Regions from separate parts of the Cupriavidus sp. 09_S30 genome, predicted to be linked through region 2. Evidence: predicted binding sites of a transcription regulator. Region 2 holds the regulator's gene; the other holds the start of a gene.
The links. The regulator sigma-54, encoded in region 2, starts transcription at its own class of promoters, with help from an activator protein. The targets are predictions, from matches to a motif close to TGGCANGNAANCTGCTTT.
Positions count from the first base shown of each region.

Region 1: the regulator sigma-54 is predicted to act here: its motif matches at 2,502-2,519, upstream of urtA (urea ABC transporter substrate-binding protein).

Region 1 covers NZ_JBXOWI010000001.1:2,667,569-2,674,761, forward strand. The annotation lists gene urtB (urea ABC transporter permease subunit UrtB) at 1-1,105, opposite strand, end outside; gene urtA (urea ABC transporter substrate-binding protein) at 1,195-2,451, opposite strand; gene AC1Z3O_RS12640 (cytochrome o ubiquinol oxidase subunit IV) at 2,897-3,259, opposite strand; gene cyoC (cytochrome o ubiquinol oxidase subunit III) at 3,260-3,898, opposite strand; gene cyoB (cytochrome o ubiquinol oxidase subunit I) at 3,901-5,877, opposite strand; gene cyoA (ubiquinol oxidase subunit II) at 5,886-6,857, opposite strand.
Region 2 covers NZ_JBXOWI010000001.1:3,442,172-3,449,364, reverse strand. The annotation lists gene rapZ (RNase adapter RapZ) at 1-596, opposite strand, end outside; gene AC1Z3O_RS16115 (PsiF family protein) at 732-1,070, opposite strand; gene hprK (HPr(Ser) kinase/phosphatase) at 1,243-2,214, opposite strand; gene ptsN (PTS IIA-like nitrogen regulatory protein PtsN) at 2,295-2,750, opposite strand; gene hpf (ribosome hibernation-promoting factor, HPF/YfiA family) at 3,162-3,512, opposite strand; gene AC1Z3O_RS16095 (RNA polymerase factor sigma-54) at 3,562-5,037, opposite strand; gene lptB (LPS export ABC transporter ATP-binding protein) at 5,148-5,936, opposite strand; gene lptA (lipopolysaccharide transport periplasmic protein LptA) at 5,962-6,591, opposite strand; gene lptC (LPS export ABC transporter periplasmic protein LptC) at 6,649-7,193, opposite strand, start outside.

The DNA.
Region 1 (7,193 bases), 770 kb from region 2:
TCTGAGCGCCGAACAGCGTGCGCACCGCCTGCATCAGCAGCAGGCTGACGCCGAAGGTGGCCAGCAGCGTTTCCAGCGGACGGCCGTACAGATGGCGCAGCACCAGCCGCTCCAGCACGAAGCCGACCAGCGCCGAGGCGAAGAAGGCCGCCGGCAGCGCGGCCAGCAGGTACCACTCGAAGGCGCCGGGAAAATGCGCGCGGAACACCGTCTGCACCGCGTAGGTGGCATAGGCGCCGATCATCAGGAACTCGCCGTGCGCCATATTGATTACGCCGATCAGCCCGTAGGTGATGGCCAGCCCCAGCGCGGCCAGCAGCAGCACGCTGCCCAGGCTCAGGCCGGCGAACAGGTTGCCGATCAGTTCGGCGCGGCGCTGCTCGGTGCGCAGCGCATCGAGCGCCTGCTCCGCGGCCAGGCGCAGTTCGGCATCCGGCTCGCGGTACTGGCCAGCGGCGTCGCGCTTGACGAAGGGCTTGAGCTTGAGGCGGTTGTGCGGATTGTCATCGCGCCCGAGGATGCGGATCGCCTCCAGGCGGGCGTTGCGGTCCGGGTCGGTCAGCGCGGCACTGGCCCAGATCACGTCCAGCTTGGCGCGCAGCGTCGCATCGGCCTCCACCTTGCGCGCGGCCTCGACCGCCTCGCGCGAGGCGCTGTCGGGCTGGTCGAGCAACGTGTCGATCGCCTGCGTGCGCACGGCGATGTCGGGCGACTGCAGCAGCAGGCTGCTGGCCGCGCTGTCGACCTGGGCGCGCAGGCTGTTGTTCAGCGTCAGGGATTCCAGCTCGTCCGGCTTGAGCGCGACGGGCCTGCCGCTGACGGCGTCGCGAATCTTGTCGCCGTCCTGGATCACCATGCCGGCGGAGGGCGCGTACTGCAGCGCATCCTCCTGCAAGGCCTTCAGGATCGGGCCCGCCTGCTCGGCCGGCGCCCTGGCCAGCGCGGCGATGGCCGCGCTCTTGGCATCGAAGTCGTCCCCGGCCAGCGGCTTGAGGTCGGCCTGCGTGAGCGCCGCCGCATGCAGCAGCGGCGCGGCCAGCAGCAGCACGGCCGCCAATGCGGCGCGCAGGCGCGGGACGACGGACAGGAATGAGGTTCGGAGCATGGTTCGAAGCGATCTGCGGCAGTTGGCTTGGCGAACGGCGGCGGCGCGGACGGCGCCCGTTCCGGCCCGTCCACCCCTGCTTACATCACTTACATCACCTTGTCCGGCTTGCCTTCATTGCCGGAAATGAACGGGCTCCACGGCTGCGCGCGGATCGGCTTCGGCGTCTTCCACACCACGTTGAACTGGCCGTCGCCGCGCACCTCGCCGATCATCACCGGCTTGAACAGGTGGTGGTTGTCGCCCATGGTCAGCGTGAAGCCGTCGGGTGCCTTGAAGGTCTGGCCGTACATGGCGGCGCGCACCTTGTCCGGATCGGTCGTGCCGGCCTTCTTCACGGCCTGCGCCCACATATGCATGCCCACATAGGTGGCTTCCATCGGGTCGTTGGTGACCCGCTTGTCGCCGCCCGGCAGGTTGTTGGCCTTGACCCAGGCTGCCCACTTCTTCCTGAAGGCGTCGTTCTCCGGATTCTTGACCGACATGAAGTAGTTCCATGCGGCGAGCTGGCCGGCCAGCGGCTTGGTGTCGATGCCGCGCAATTCTTCCTCACCCACCGAGAAGGCGACCACCGGCACATCCTTGGCCTTCAGGCCGGCATTGCCCAGCTCCTTGTAGAAGGGCACGTTGGAGTCGCCGTTGATGGTCGAGATCACGGCGGTCTTGCCGCCCTGCGAGAACTTCTTGATATTGGCGACAATGGTCTGGTAGTCGCTATGGCCGAACGGGGTGTAGACCTCTTCAATGTCGGCATCGGCCACGCCCTTGCTCTTCAGGAAGGCGCGCAGGATCTTGTTGGTGGTGCGCGGGTAGACGTAGTCGGTGCCCAGCAGGAAGAAGCGCTTGGCCCCGCCGCCCTCCTTGCTCATCAGGTACTCGACCGCGGGAATGGCCTGCTGGTTGGGCGCCGCGCCGGTGTAGAAGACATTCTTCGACATCTCCTCGCCTTCATACTGCACCGGGTAGAACAGCAGCGCGTCGAGTTCCTCGTAGACCGGCAGCACCGACTTGCGCGACACCGAAGTCCAGCAGCCGAACGTGACTGCCACCTTGTCCTTGCTGATCAGCTGGCGCGCCTTCTCGGCGAACAGCGGCCAGTTCGAGGCGGGGTCCACCACCACCGGCTCCAGCTTGCGGCCGAGCACGCCGCCGCTCTTGTTGATCTCGTCGATGGTCATCAGCGCGACGTCCTTCAGCGAGGTCTCGGAGATCGCCATGGTGCCCGACAGCGAATGCAGTATGCCGACCTTGATCGGCTCCTTGCTTTGCGCCAGCGCCATCGTGCTGGCCCCGATCATCGCCGCCGCGGCCAGCGCGGACAGCTTCAGCATATTGCGTCGTTTCATTGCAGCTCCCAGATTGTCGTGTTGTGGAACAGCGGACTCCGGGGGCAGGTTTTGCAACTAGCATGCCAGGCGGCTGGATCCGCCCGGGCAGCGGCGCCGGCGCGACTGGCGGGCGCGGCGCCCGGCGGTCGGGGCCGGGCGCACCATCCGCGTGCGGGCAGCATGCGCACCGCGCAAGTGCATGTGGCAAAGCGGTGCATGGAGCGAGTGGTGCGGTCGCCGGCACAAATGGGGGGCACAGGCCGGGACTTCCAAGCGCCGCGCGATTGGCGTACGGGGCGAACCAGCGGCAGGCGTGGCGTCGCCCGGCATGCGCCATGCGGGCGCGAGGCGGACGTGATCCGGGCAGGCGCGCCGGACGCCCTAAAAGAAAACGGGCCCCATCGGGGCCCGTTTCATCGAGGCTGCGGGCGCCGGTGGCGGCGCCCGAGGCTCAGCGCAGCATTCACTGCGGCATCATGTTGGCGTTCATATTGTGCATGATCCACAGGCAACCGGCGATGACGATCAGCAGGATCAGCGCAGTGAAGAGCAGCGCGGTCACGTTCCAGCGTTGTTCCGAGGAACGGTCCATGTGCAGGAAGTAGACCAGGTGCACGAGGATCTGCACCACGGCCAGCGCCAGGATGACGATCAGCGTGGTGGCCGGCGTCGCCATGCCGTCCATCACCATCTTGAACGGGATCACGGTCAGGATGACCGCCAGCACGAAGCCGATCACATAGGACTTGGCGCTGCTGTGGCTGGCACCGCCGGCGGCGGCGCCATGGTGCGCGCCGTGGCCGGCGGAGACGTTGCTGTGTTCCATTTACATCGCTCCCATCAGGTAGACCACGGTGAACACGCCGATCCAGACGATGTCCAGGAAGTGCCAGAACAGCGCGAAGCAGGCCAGGCGCTTGTTCATGGTGGGCGTCAGGCCCTTGCTGGCGATCTGGCACATCAGCACGGCCATCCACAGCAGGCCGCTGGCCACGTGCAGGCCGTGGGTGCCCACCAGGGTGAAGAACGACGACAGGAAGGCACTGCGCTCAGGGCCCGCCCCTTCGGCGATCAGGTGGTGGAACTCGTTGATTTCCATGCCGATGAAGGCCACGCCGAGCAGGAAGGTGATGCCCAGCCAGAACTGCAGGCGGCCCTTCTGGCCGTTGTGCAGGGCGACCATCGCCATGCCCGAGGTCAGGCTCGAGAACAGCAGCAGGAAGGTTTCGACCAGGACGTAGTTCAGTTCGAACAGTTCCTTGCCGGAGGGGCCGCCCGCCACCTCGCCGCGCAGCACCGCAAATGCGGCGAACAGCCCGGCGAAGATGATGCAGTCGGTCATCAGGTACACCCAGAACCCGAACACCGTGTTGCCAGCGGTGTCGTGGTGGGCGTGGTCGTGCGCGTGGTCATGCGCCGCCGGAGCGGCTTGCGCGGAGTAACGGTCTAGGACTTGGGTCGACATATTCAGGCCTGCGACGCGAGACGGTCAAAATGGCGCGCTTCGACGGTTTCGACTTCCTTCGCGGGAACGTAGTAGTCGATGTGGTCGTCGTTGCTGCGGACGATGAAGGAGACGATCATGCCGACCAGGCCGACGATGGCCATCCACCAGATGTGCCAGGTCAGGGCGAAGCCGAACACCAGGCTGAAGGCACCGATGAAGAAGCCGGCACCGGTGTTCTTCGGCATGTGGATCTGGTCGTAGTGCGCTTCCTTCTTCGGCAGTTCACCACGTGCCTTCATGTCGGCGAAGGCGTCCAGGTCTTGCACCACCGGGGTGTGCGCGAAGTTATAGAACGGCGGCGGCGACGAGGTGGCCCACTCCAGCGTGCGGCCGTTCCAGGGATCGCCGGTCACGTCGGCCAGCGCCTTGCGGTTCTTGATCGAGACGACGATCTGCAGCACCTGGAACATGATGCCCAGGCCGATCAGCACAGGACCGACCACGGCGATGTGCAGGAACGGGGTCCAGTCGGGGTTGTCGGTGTGGTTCAGACGGCGCGTCATGCCCATGAAGCCCAGCACGTACAGCGGCATGAAGGCGAAGTAGAAGCCCACCAGCCAGCACCAGAAGGCGCACTTGCCCAGGCGCTCGTCGAGCTTGAAGCCGAAGGCCTTCGGGAACCAGTAGGTGATGCCGGCCAGGTAGCCGAACAGAGCGCCACCGATGATCACGTTGTGGAAGTGAGCGATCAGGAACACGCTGTTGTGCAGCACGAAGTCAGCCGCCGGCACTGCCATCAGCACGCCGGTCATGCCGCCGATCACGAAGGTGACCATGAAGCCCAGGGTCCACATCACCGGCGTGGCCATGCGCACGCGGCCGCGGTACATGGTGAACAGCCAGTTGAAGACCTTCACCCCGGTCGGGATGGAGATGATCATCGTGGTGATGCCGAAGAAGGCATTCACATTGGCGCCGGAGCCCATCGTGAAGAAGTGGTGCAGCCAGACCAGGAAGGACAGCACCATGATGCAGCAGGTGGCGTAGACCATGCCCTTGTAGCCGAACAGCTTCTTGCCCGAGAAAGTCGAGATGATTTCCGAGAAGATGCCGAAGGCGGGCAGCATCAGGATGTAGACCTCAGGGTGGCCCCAGATCCAGATCAGGTTCACGTACATCATGGCGTTGCCGCCCATCTCGTTCGTGAAGAAGTGCATGCCCATGTAGCGGTCCAGGCCCAGCAGCGCCAGCGACACGGTCAGCACGGGGAACGAGGCCAGGATCAGCACGTTGGTGCACAGCGCGGTCCAGGTGAACACCGGCATGCGCATCAGGGTCATGCCCGGGGCGCGCATCTTGAGGATGGTCACCAGGAAGTTGACGCCGGTCAGCAAGGTGCCGAGACCCGAGATCTGCAAGGCCCAGATGTAGTAGTCCACCCCGACGCCCGGGCTGTAGGCCAGCTCGGACAGCGGCGGGTAGGCCAGCCAGCCGGTGCGGGCGAATTCGCCGACGCCCAGCGAGACGTTGACCAGCGCCGCGCCGGCCACGAACAGCCAGAAGCTCAGCGTGTTCAGGAACGGGAAGGCCACGTCGCGCGCGCCGATCTGCAGGGGCACGACCAGGTTCATCAGGCCCGTCATCAGCGGCATGGCCACGAAGAAGATCATGATCACGCCGTGGGCGGTGAAGATCTGGTCGTAGTGCTCGGGCGGCAGGACGCCCGGGTTGCCGTTGGTGGCCAGCGCCAGCTGGGTACGCATCATGGCAGCGTCGGCGAAGCCGCGCAGCAGCATGATCAGCGAGACCAGCGAATACATGATGCCGATCTTCTTGTGGTCGACCGAAGTGATCCAGTCATTCCACAGCGTCTTCCACTTACCGAAGTAAGTGATCAGGGCGAATATCGCCAGCCCGGCCAAGCCAGCACCGCCAAGCGCCACCATGATGATGGGCTCGTGGTACGGAACGGCCTCCAATGTCAATTTGCCAAACATTCTTGCTCCTAGGAATTCGAGCCCGGCGCCGGCAGTGCGGGCGCGGCCATGGACACCTGCGGGCTGGTGCCGATCGTGTTGCGCGAGTTGCAGACGGGACCGAAGGAGGTGCCGCTGCCAGCGATGGCGCCACCGGTGCCATCCATGTACTTGTGCAGGATGCCGTGGTACAGCTGCGGGTCGACCTTGGCGTACAGGGCCACCGGCTCCTTCTCGCTCGGCTGGGCCAGCTTGTCATAGTCGGCCAGCGTCAGTTCGCGCGAGGAGGCCTTGACCTGCTTGACCCATTCCTCGAATTCGAAGCCAGACATGGACTTGGCCTTGAACTTCATGCCCGAGAAGCCGCCGCCGCTGTAGTTCGCCGACGCGCCGTCGAAGACGCCGGTCTCATTGGCGATCAGGTGCAGCTTGGTCTCCATCCCGGCCATGGCGTAGACCATGCTGCCCAGTTGGGGGATGAAGAAGGAGTTCATCACCGAGTCCGAGGTGATCTTGAAGTTCACCGGGGTGTTGACCGGGAATGCGATCTCGTTGACGGTGGCAATGTGCAGTTCCGGATAGATGAACAGCCACTTCCAGTTCAGCGCGACGGCCTCGATGGTCACCGGCTTCACTTCCGATTCGATCGGCTTGTAGGGATCCAGGTCGTGCGAGGACTTCCAGGTGATGTAGCCCAGCACCATGATGATCAGGCAGGGGATCAGCCAGACCACCACTTCGATCGCGGTGGAGTGCGACCAGTCGGGTTCGTAGCGCGCTTCCTTGTTGCTCTCGCGGTATTTCCAGGCGAAGGCCAGCGTCATGATGATGACGGGCACCACGACCAGCAGCATCAGCCACGTGGCCGTCAGGATGATGGATTTCTCCGCGGCACCGATCGCACCCTTCGGATCGAGCACACCCATATTGCAGCCGGCCAGCATCAGCAGGCCCAAGCAAGGCAGGAACCGCGTCCAACGCGGAGGTTTGTATTTCTTCATGTCACGACTGGGTTGAGTTCGCCGCGGCTAGGCACGACGCGGCTTCACAGCCTTGTGCTGGCGCACGAGGCGGAGAAGGACTGGGGAAAGGAAACCGGAGCGCTGATCCCTAGGCGGGTGCCAGGGGAGCTTGCGGTCGGCCCGTGTTTCTGGCCGATCCGGACGTCACCTTGTGGGTGACTGTGCCGAACCGGCCGGGCGGTCCGCATTGGGGGGTATTGGTATGACGATCCCTGCCCCGCCGGCTCAATAGGCGAGCGCGATCGACAGATGGTGGGGGCGGGGGGGCTGACATCGTGGCGCGAATTTACCGCGACGCAACATGCAGGGTAAACC
Region 2 (7,193 bases):
AGCGAGCGCACGTCGAAGACGAGGTCGGCGTCGCTAGGCACGCCGTGCTTGAAGCCGAACGATTCGAACAGCAGCGTCAGGTGCAGCGGCTCGTCGCGGATGATCTCTTTGATCCACGCACGCAGCGTGTTGGTGCGCACGCTGCTGGTGTCGATGCGGTGAGCGGTCTCGGCCAGCGGATTGAGCAGTTCGCGCTCCATCTCGATGGCTTCGACCAGCGAAGTGTCGCTCAGGACCGGCTCGCCGCTGGGGGCCTGCGCGCTGTCGTCGGTGCGGATGGACAGCGGGTGGCGGCGGCGTGTCTCCGAATAGCGCTGCACCAGCGCCTCGTTGCTGGCCGTCAGGAAGATCACCTGCACCCGGTGTTCGGCACGCAGGTCTCCCAGCACATCGGGCAGCTTGTCGAGCGAATCGCGGCTGCGCACATCGATGGCGACGCCCAGGTGGGTATGGCCCTGCGACGCCAGGTAGCGGGCCAGCTCGGGCAGGAATTGCGCGGGCAGGTTGTCCACGCAGTAGTAGCCTGCGTCCTCGAGCACATTCAGTGCTACCGATTTGCCTGAGCCGGATATACCGGTGATAAGAATGATTCGCATAGCAGGGCAAGCATAGCACCCACTGGTGTCTCCGTCATGACGGACGGCACATAGGCCATGGCGCACCCCCGGGTCCACCATGGCCTGCCCACGGCCTGCGTGGCGCAGGCGCGTGCTCTTGGCGAAGGCGGTCGCTTACTTGGACAGGCAGTCCTTCATGAAGGACTTGTACTCGTCGCCCTTCTTGCCCTTGCCCTGCTTGCTGCATGCCGACATCTTTTCCTGCTGCGTCATCGGTGCCGCGGCAGGCTTGTTCGACAGGCACTCCTTCATGAAGGCCTTGCGCTCGTCGCCTTTCTTGCCGGCTGCCTGCGTATTGCATGCCTTCATCTTGTCCTGCTGCGTGTTGGCGGCAGGGGCCGCGGCCGCGGGGGCAGCGGGAGCAGCAGGGGCGGCGGGGGCCGAGCCCTGGGCGAACGCACCCGTGGCGAACAGCGGGGTCAGCAGTGCGCAGATCGCGATCATCTTCTTCATGCTCTTCTCCTGGCTGTGGAAGACTTCATGCCGCCCGCCATGCCGGCGTTGCGGCTTGTGACTGGGCCCGATGCCCATTACCGCACACAACGCGCGCCGCCGGCCTGCGTTGACGATCGCGCCCGTGTTCCTGTAAGCAATTGCAAACGGGCCGGCGGAGCGCCGGCCGGGGTCAGAGCAGTCTTCCCTGGCCACGCGAGACCGCGTCGGCCTGCATGGCGGCCCGCTGGCGATCCATGAAGTCGCGCAGGGTGTCGATGCCGCGCAGGCGCAGGATGGTGTTGCGCACAGCGGCTTCGACCAGCACTGCCAAGTTGCGGCCCGCCGCCACCTGGATCTTCACCATGTGAATCGGGAGCCCCAGCACGTCGAGGTATTGCGAATCCAGCGGCAGCCGCTCGAACTCGCCGTCGTTGCGGCGCACCAACTGCACCACCAGCTTGAGCTTCATCTTCCGGCGCACCGCCGTCTCGCCGAAGATGGTCTTGATGTCCAGCAGGCCCAGGCCGCGTACCTCGAGCAGGTTCTGCAGCAGCGGCGGGCAGCGCCCCTCGATGAAGTCCGGGCCCAGCCGCACGAAATCGACCGCGTCGTCGGCCACCAGGCCGTGGCCGCGGGAGATCAGTTCCAGGCCCAGTTCGCTCTTGCCGAGGCCCGACTCGCCCATGATCAGCACGCCCATGCCGAGGATGTCGAGGAACACGCCGTGCATGGTCACGCGCGGCGCGGAGATGCGCGACAGGTAGAGCCGCAGGTGGTCGATCACCGCCGCCGAGGAGACCGGGGTGGTGAACAGCGGCGTGGACGAGCGCGTGCAGCGCAGTTCCAGGTCAGGCGGCGGTTCCATGCCATCTGCGACCACCAGGAAGGGCGGCTCGAGCAGGATCAGCTCTCCCATCTGCCGCTTGCGCATCTCGTCGTCCAGCCGCTGGTAGTAGGTGATCTCGGGCTTGCCGAGCACCTGGATGCGGTTGGGGTGGATCAGGTTCAGGTGGCCCACCAGATCGGCGGCAGAAGTGGCCTCGCGGGCGAATTCCACGTCGAAGGCGCGATCCGCCCCTTCGAGACCCGCCACCCATGAGAGTTTGAGGTCGGCCGCGTTGTCATCGAAGATGGACTGGGAGGAGACGCCGGTGAGTTCCATGCGGGTAGGTCGTGTGGGGGCTTGGGAATGCTAGGACCGGCCGCGGGTGCCTTGGCCCGCACCTGCGGGCGGCAGCGAGGTCAGGGATGCCATTGGGTCAGCAGTTGGTGCACATCCTCGGGCGAGGGCAGCGTGGCCAGGCCCTCGCGCATGTCGCGGTCGGACAGCAGCTGAGCGATTTCCGACAGGATCTCCAGGTGCTGCTGCGTTGCCTGTTCGGGCACCAGCAGGAAGATCAGCAGCGAGACCGGCTTGCCATCGGGCGATTCGAAAGGGATCGGCTCGGCCAGGCGCATGAAGGCGGCCAGCGGTTGTTTCAGGCCCTTGATGCGGCCGTGGGGAATGGCCACGCCGGCGCCAAGACCCGTCGAGCCGAGCGATTCGCGCGCGAACAGGTTGTCGGTCACCGTGGCCCGTGCCACGCCATGGTTGTTCTCGAAGAGGAGCCCGGCTTGTTCGAAGACGCGCTTCTTGCTGGTGACGCTGACGTCGAGATTGATGTTGCCGGGTGGCAGCAATTTGGCCAAACGATTCATGGCAGATGCGCAGGAATTCCAATAAGCGGGCCGGTGCGCCTTGCGTCCGGCCGGGGGGGCAAAGAAGCGGAGTATCCGCTCGCTCCGCCGGTCGGGCGCCGGTATGCGGAGCATCCGGCCAATTATAGAGCAGCCCGCACGTCGCCTTGTGCGATGCGCAACCGGCCGCCCCATCGGGCTGGCTGGCCAGCGCCTTTCCTGCTGCAAGCGCAGCGAGCAGGCGAGCGTGACGGTTGCAGCAGTTCATGTATTGGAGAGCATACACCGCGCGGAGCCGCTTGCGTACTCCCCGAGGCGCGTGCGGTCCGCGCACCGGCGGTGGCCCAGAAAGCAAAAAACCGCGCAGAATGCGCGGTTCGTGGTCAGGCCTTTGTGCAGGTAGGCCGGATGACGGCCTCAAGGCTGATTGTTTTATTGTTGCATCTGCGCCGCGGCCATCTGGTACTTCACAGATTCGCGGTCGTGACTTTGCACGCGGTCCTTGTAGCGGATGACCTGGCGGTCCAGCTTGTCGACGAGGGCGTCGATGGCCGCGTACAGGTCCTCGTGGTGGGCTTCGACGAAGATGTCCTTGCCCCGCAGGTGCAGATTGATTTCCGCGTACTGGCGCCGGTCCTTTTCCTTGTGATTGTCGACAGAGAGCAGCACGCTTACGCCAATGACTTGATCGAAATGCCTGACGATACGCTCCAGCTTCGTTTCCACGTACTCACGCAGAGGCGGCGTGATGTCCAGGTGGTGTCCACTGATCTTGAAGTTCATAGCGCTTCTCCTTCTGAAAGAGCCGCACCAGGCAGGCGATGCGGCTCGGCTACAAAGACTTGCGGAGATTGACTGCGGGGATTTTGAGAGCTTCGCGGTACTTGGCAACCGTTCGGCGCGCTACGACGAAGCCCTGATCGCCCAGCAATTCGGCAATTCGGCTGTCGGACAAAGGGTTCTTAGGGTCCTCGGCTCCTATCAGTTGCTTTATCAGGGCTCGAATTGCCGTTGATGAAGCTGCACCACCCGTTTCCGTGGACACATGGCTGCCGAAGAAGTACTTCAGCTCGAACGTGCCCATTGGGGTGGCCATGTATTTGTTTGTCGTCACCCGAGAGATGGTTGACTCGTGTAATCCCAGTGTATCGGCAATCTCCCGCAAAACCAAGGGGCGCATGGCGATTTCACCGTGGCTGAAGAAGTTCCTTTGACGCTCGACAATTGCCTGCGAGACGCGCAGGATCGTGTCGAAACGCTGCTGGATGTTCTTGATCAGCCAGCGCGCTTCCTGCAGCTTCTGCTGCAGGCCGGCAGCGCCCGATTCCCCCTTGGCGCCACGCAGGATCTGCGCGTACATGTCATTGATGCGCAGGCGCGGCATCACGTCGGGATTCAGTTGTGCGATCCAGCCGCCGCCGCTCTTGCGCACGAACACGTCGGGCACGACGAAGTCAGCCTGAGGGCGATTGTAGGCATGGCCGGGATAGGGCGCGAGCGAGCGGATCAGTTCGTGCGCGGCCTTCAGCGCTGCCTCGTCTACCTGCAGTGCCTTCTTCAGCCGGGTGTAGTCGCGCGCGGCCAGCAGCTCGAGGTGGCGGGTGACGATCACCAGCGCCAGTTCGCGCTGCGGATGCGACAGGCGGCGCAACTGCAGCGCCAGGCATTCGGCGGCATTGCGCGCGCCCACGCCCGGTGGGTCGAAGCTCTGCAGCAGCGCAAGCATGGCCTGCACTTCCTCGATCTCGAAGGCCAGTTCTTCAGGCAGTTCTTCGCAGATTTCCTGCAGCGTGGCGCTGAGGTAGCCGTCGTCGTCCAGCGATTCGATCAGGAAGATGGCGAGGCCCTTGTCGCGCGCGGAGATTTTCAGCGGCGCGAGTTGCTCCATCAGGTGCTCGCGCAGCGTCGGATCGGCATCGCGCAGTTGCAGCGGTGCCTTTTCGTCTTCGTCGCCCTGGGGGCGGCGTGCGAAATCGTCCAGGCTCCAGTCGTTGCCGTAGTCGTCGGCGCCATCGCCGTAGCGGTCTTCATCGCCGCCGGCTTCGTCGGCGCGTGCCTCGCCGTTGCCCTGGCCATCTGCCGGGGCCGGCGCGGGCGCGCTCTGCACATTGATGCTGCCATCGGCCGCCACGCGCAGCGGGCTTTCGATCCAGTCGTTCTCGCGCTCCAGCAGGGGGTTCTCGATCAGCGCCTGCTCGACTTCCTGCTGCAATTCCAGCGTGGAAAGCTGCAGCAGCCGGATCGACTGCTGAAGCTGTGGGGTGAGGGCAAGATGCTGGGAGAGGCGGAGCTGAAGCGACGGTTTCATGCGGCCTATTCTATGCCCATCCGCATGGCTATGGAACGAAAATTGCTATCGCTTTTGCCGTGCCGTAGACGGTGGACATCGGCGTGCATCGGTGGCGCGAGGCCACCCCGTCACATGCGGAAATTCTCGCCCAGGTAGACCCGGCGCACCGACTCGTTGGCGATGATTTCCTGGGGCCGTCCTTGGGCCAGCACTGCCCCTTCGCTGATGATGTAGGCGTGGTCGCAGATGCCCAGCGTTTCGCGCACGTTGTGATCGGTGATCAGTACGCCGATGTTGCGTGCCTTCAGGAAGCTCACGATGCGCTGGATCTCGCCCACCGCGATCGGGTCCACGCCCGCGAAGGGTTCGTCGAGCAGGATGAAGCGCGGCGAAGAGGCCAGCGCCCGCGCGATTTCCACGCGGCGGCGCTCGCCGCCCGACAGCGACAGTGCGGGGTTTTCGCGCAGGTGCGTGATCTGCAGGTCGTCCAGCAGTCCGACGAGGCGGCGGTCGATCTCCTCGCGCGACAGCGGCTTGCCGTTCACCACCTGCAGCTCCAGCACGGCGCGGATGTTCTCCTCGACGTTGAGCTTGCGGAAGACCGAGGCTTCCTGGGGCAGGTAGGACAGGCCCATGCGCGCGCGCTCGTGGATGGCCAGGCCGCTCAGGTGCAGGCCGTCGAGCACGATGTCGCCCTCGTCCAGCGCCACCAGGCCCACGATCATGTAGAAGGAGGTGGTCTTGCCGGCGCCGTTGGGGCCGAGCAGGCCGACCACTTCGCCGCTCTTGACGTCGAGCGAGACGTCCTTGACCACCGTGCGCGAGCCGTAGCGCTTCTTCAGGTGGCGCACCGTCAGCGTGCTGCCCTCCGCGAGCTGGGCGGCGGCGGTGGCGGGGGCGAACTGGGTATCGGTCATGAGGGCAGACTGGTAAGGCAGGGGTTCAGGACTTCGACGGCGCGGGCGCGGGCTTGAGCTGGAGCGGCGCGGCGGCCGGCGCGCTGGCCGGCTGGCGCGGCGAAAGCACCGCGCGCACGCGCCCGGACGGGCTGCCGGCCGTGCTGTTGTCGCCGCCGCCGGTGGCGGTGTAGTACTCCTTGTTGCTGTCGTAGGTGATGACAGCCCCGCGGATCTCGTCGACCTGCTTGGCGCCGGCCAGCCGCGCCATGCGGGCCTGGCCGATCAGCTTGGAGATGCCCTGCTTGCCGTCGTACTCGATGCGGTCGCCCCAGCCGTCGATGTATTCGTCGACGTTGTCGCGCTTCTGGCGGATGTAGGCGAGCTTGCCCGGGCTGGCCGTAGCGATCGCGAACTGGTAGCCCTCGGCGTCGGTGCGCAGCTCGGCGGCGTCCGATTTCAGCACCATGGTGCCCTTGGTCAGCACGACGTTGCCGGTCAGCGTGTAGACCTGCTTCACGTCGTCGTAGCTGGCGTTGTCGGCCTCCAGCACCAGCGGCTTGTCACGGTCGGCACGTTCGGCGTGGGCAGCGGGCGCCAGGCAGAGCGCCGCGGCCGCGGCCAGCAGGGCGGGCGCGGTACGGGCGCGGAACCACGTCGTCAAGGCAGGAATCATGATGGCGAGTCGAAGGAGAGTACGGCGGGAGCAGGGCTCCGCGCGCGGTTGCATTGCTTAGGATTTCGGCGCGTCCGCGGCGCGCGGCGCGGTGATGATCGTGCCGCGCACGTTGCCGAGCAATTGTACTTCGCGCGTGACGTTGTTGAAGATCAGGCCGTTGGCTGTCATCTCGGATGCGCCGCGCGTCAGCTGTACCGGCTTGTCCGTCTTGACGATATCGTCGTTGACGAGGATCCGGAAGTATTCCGAGGCGGCGGTCATCTTCGGGTCCTGTTTCGGGTCGGCGCCCTGGGAGCGGATGACGAAGCCATTGTCGTACAGGTCGATGATGGAGCCGTCCGCATTCATCTTGCCGCGGTCCGCGCGGCCGCTCACCGGCGGGCGCCCGGGCTGGTAGGCGCGCATCGCCGGCAGGGTGAACGCGTAGGTCTGGTCGTCATCATAGTGGACCATCTTGTCGCCATTGAAGCGCAGCTTGGTGTTGCCGCTTTCGTCCAGCTCGGTGGCGGAGAAGCGATCCATGTAGTAGTCCGGCTCGTGGCGCTTGACTTGCGGGCCGGCCACCTTCTCGCGCGGCGAGTTGATCTGCACCAGCCAGA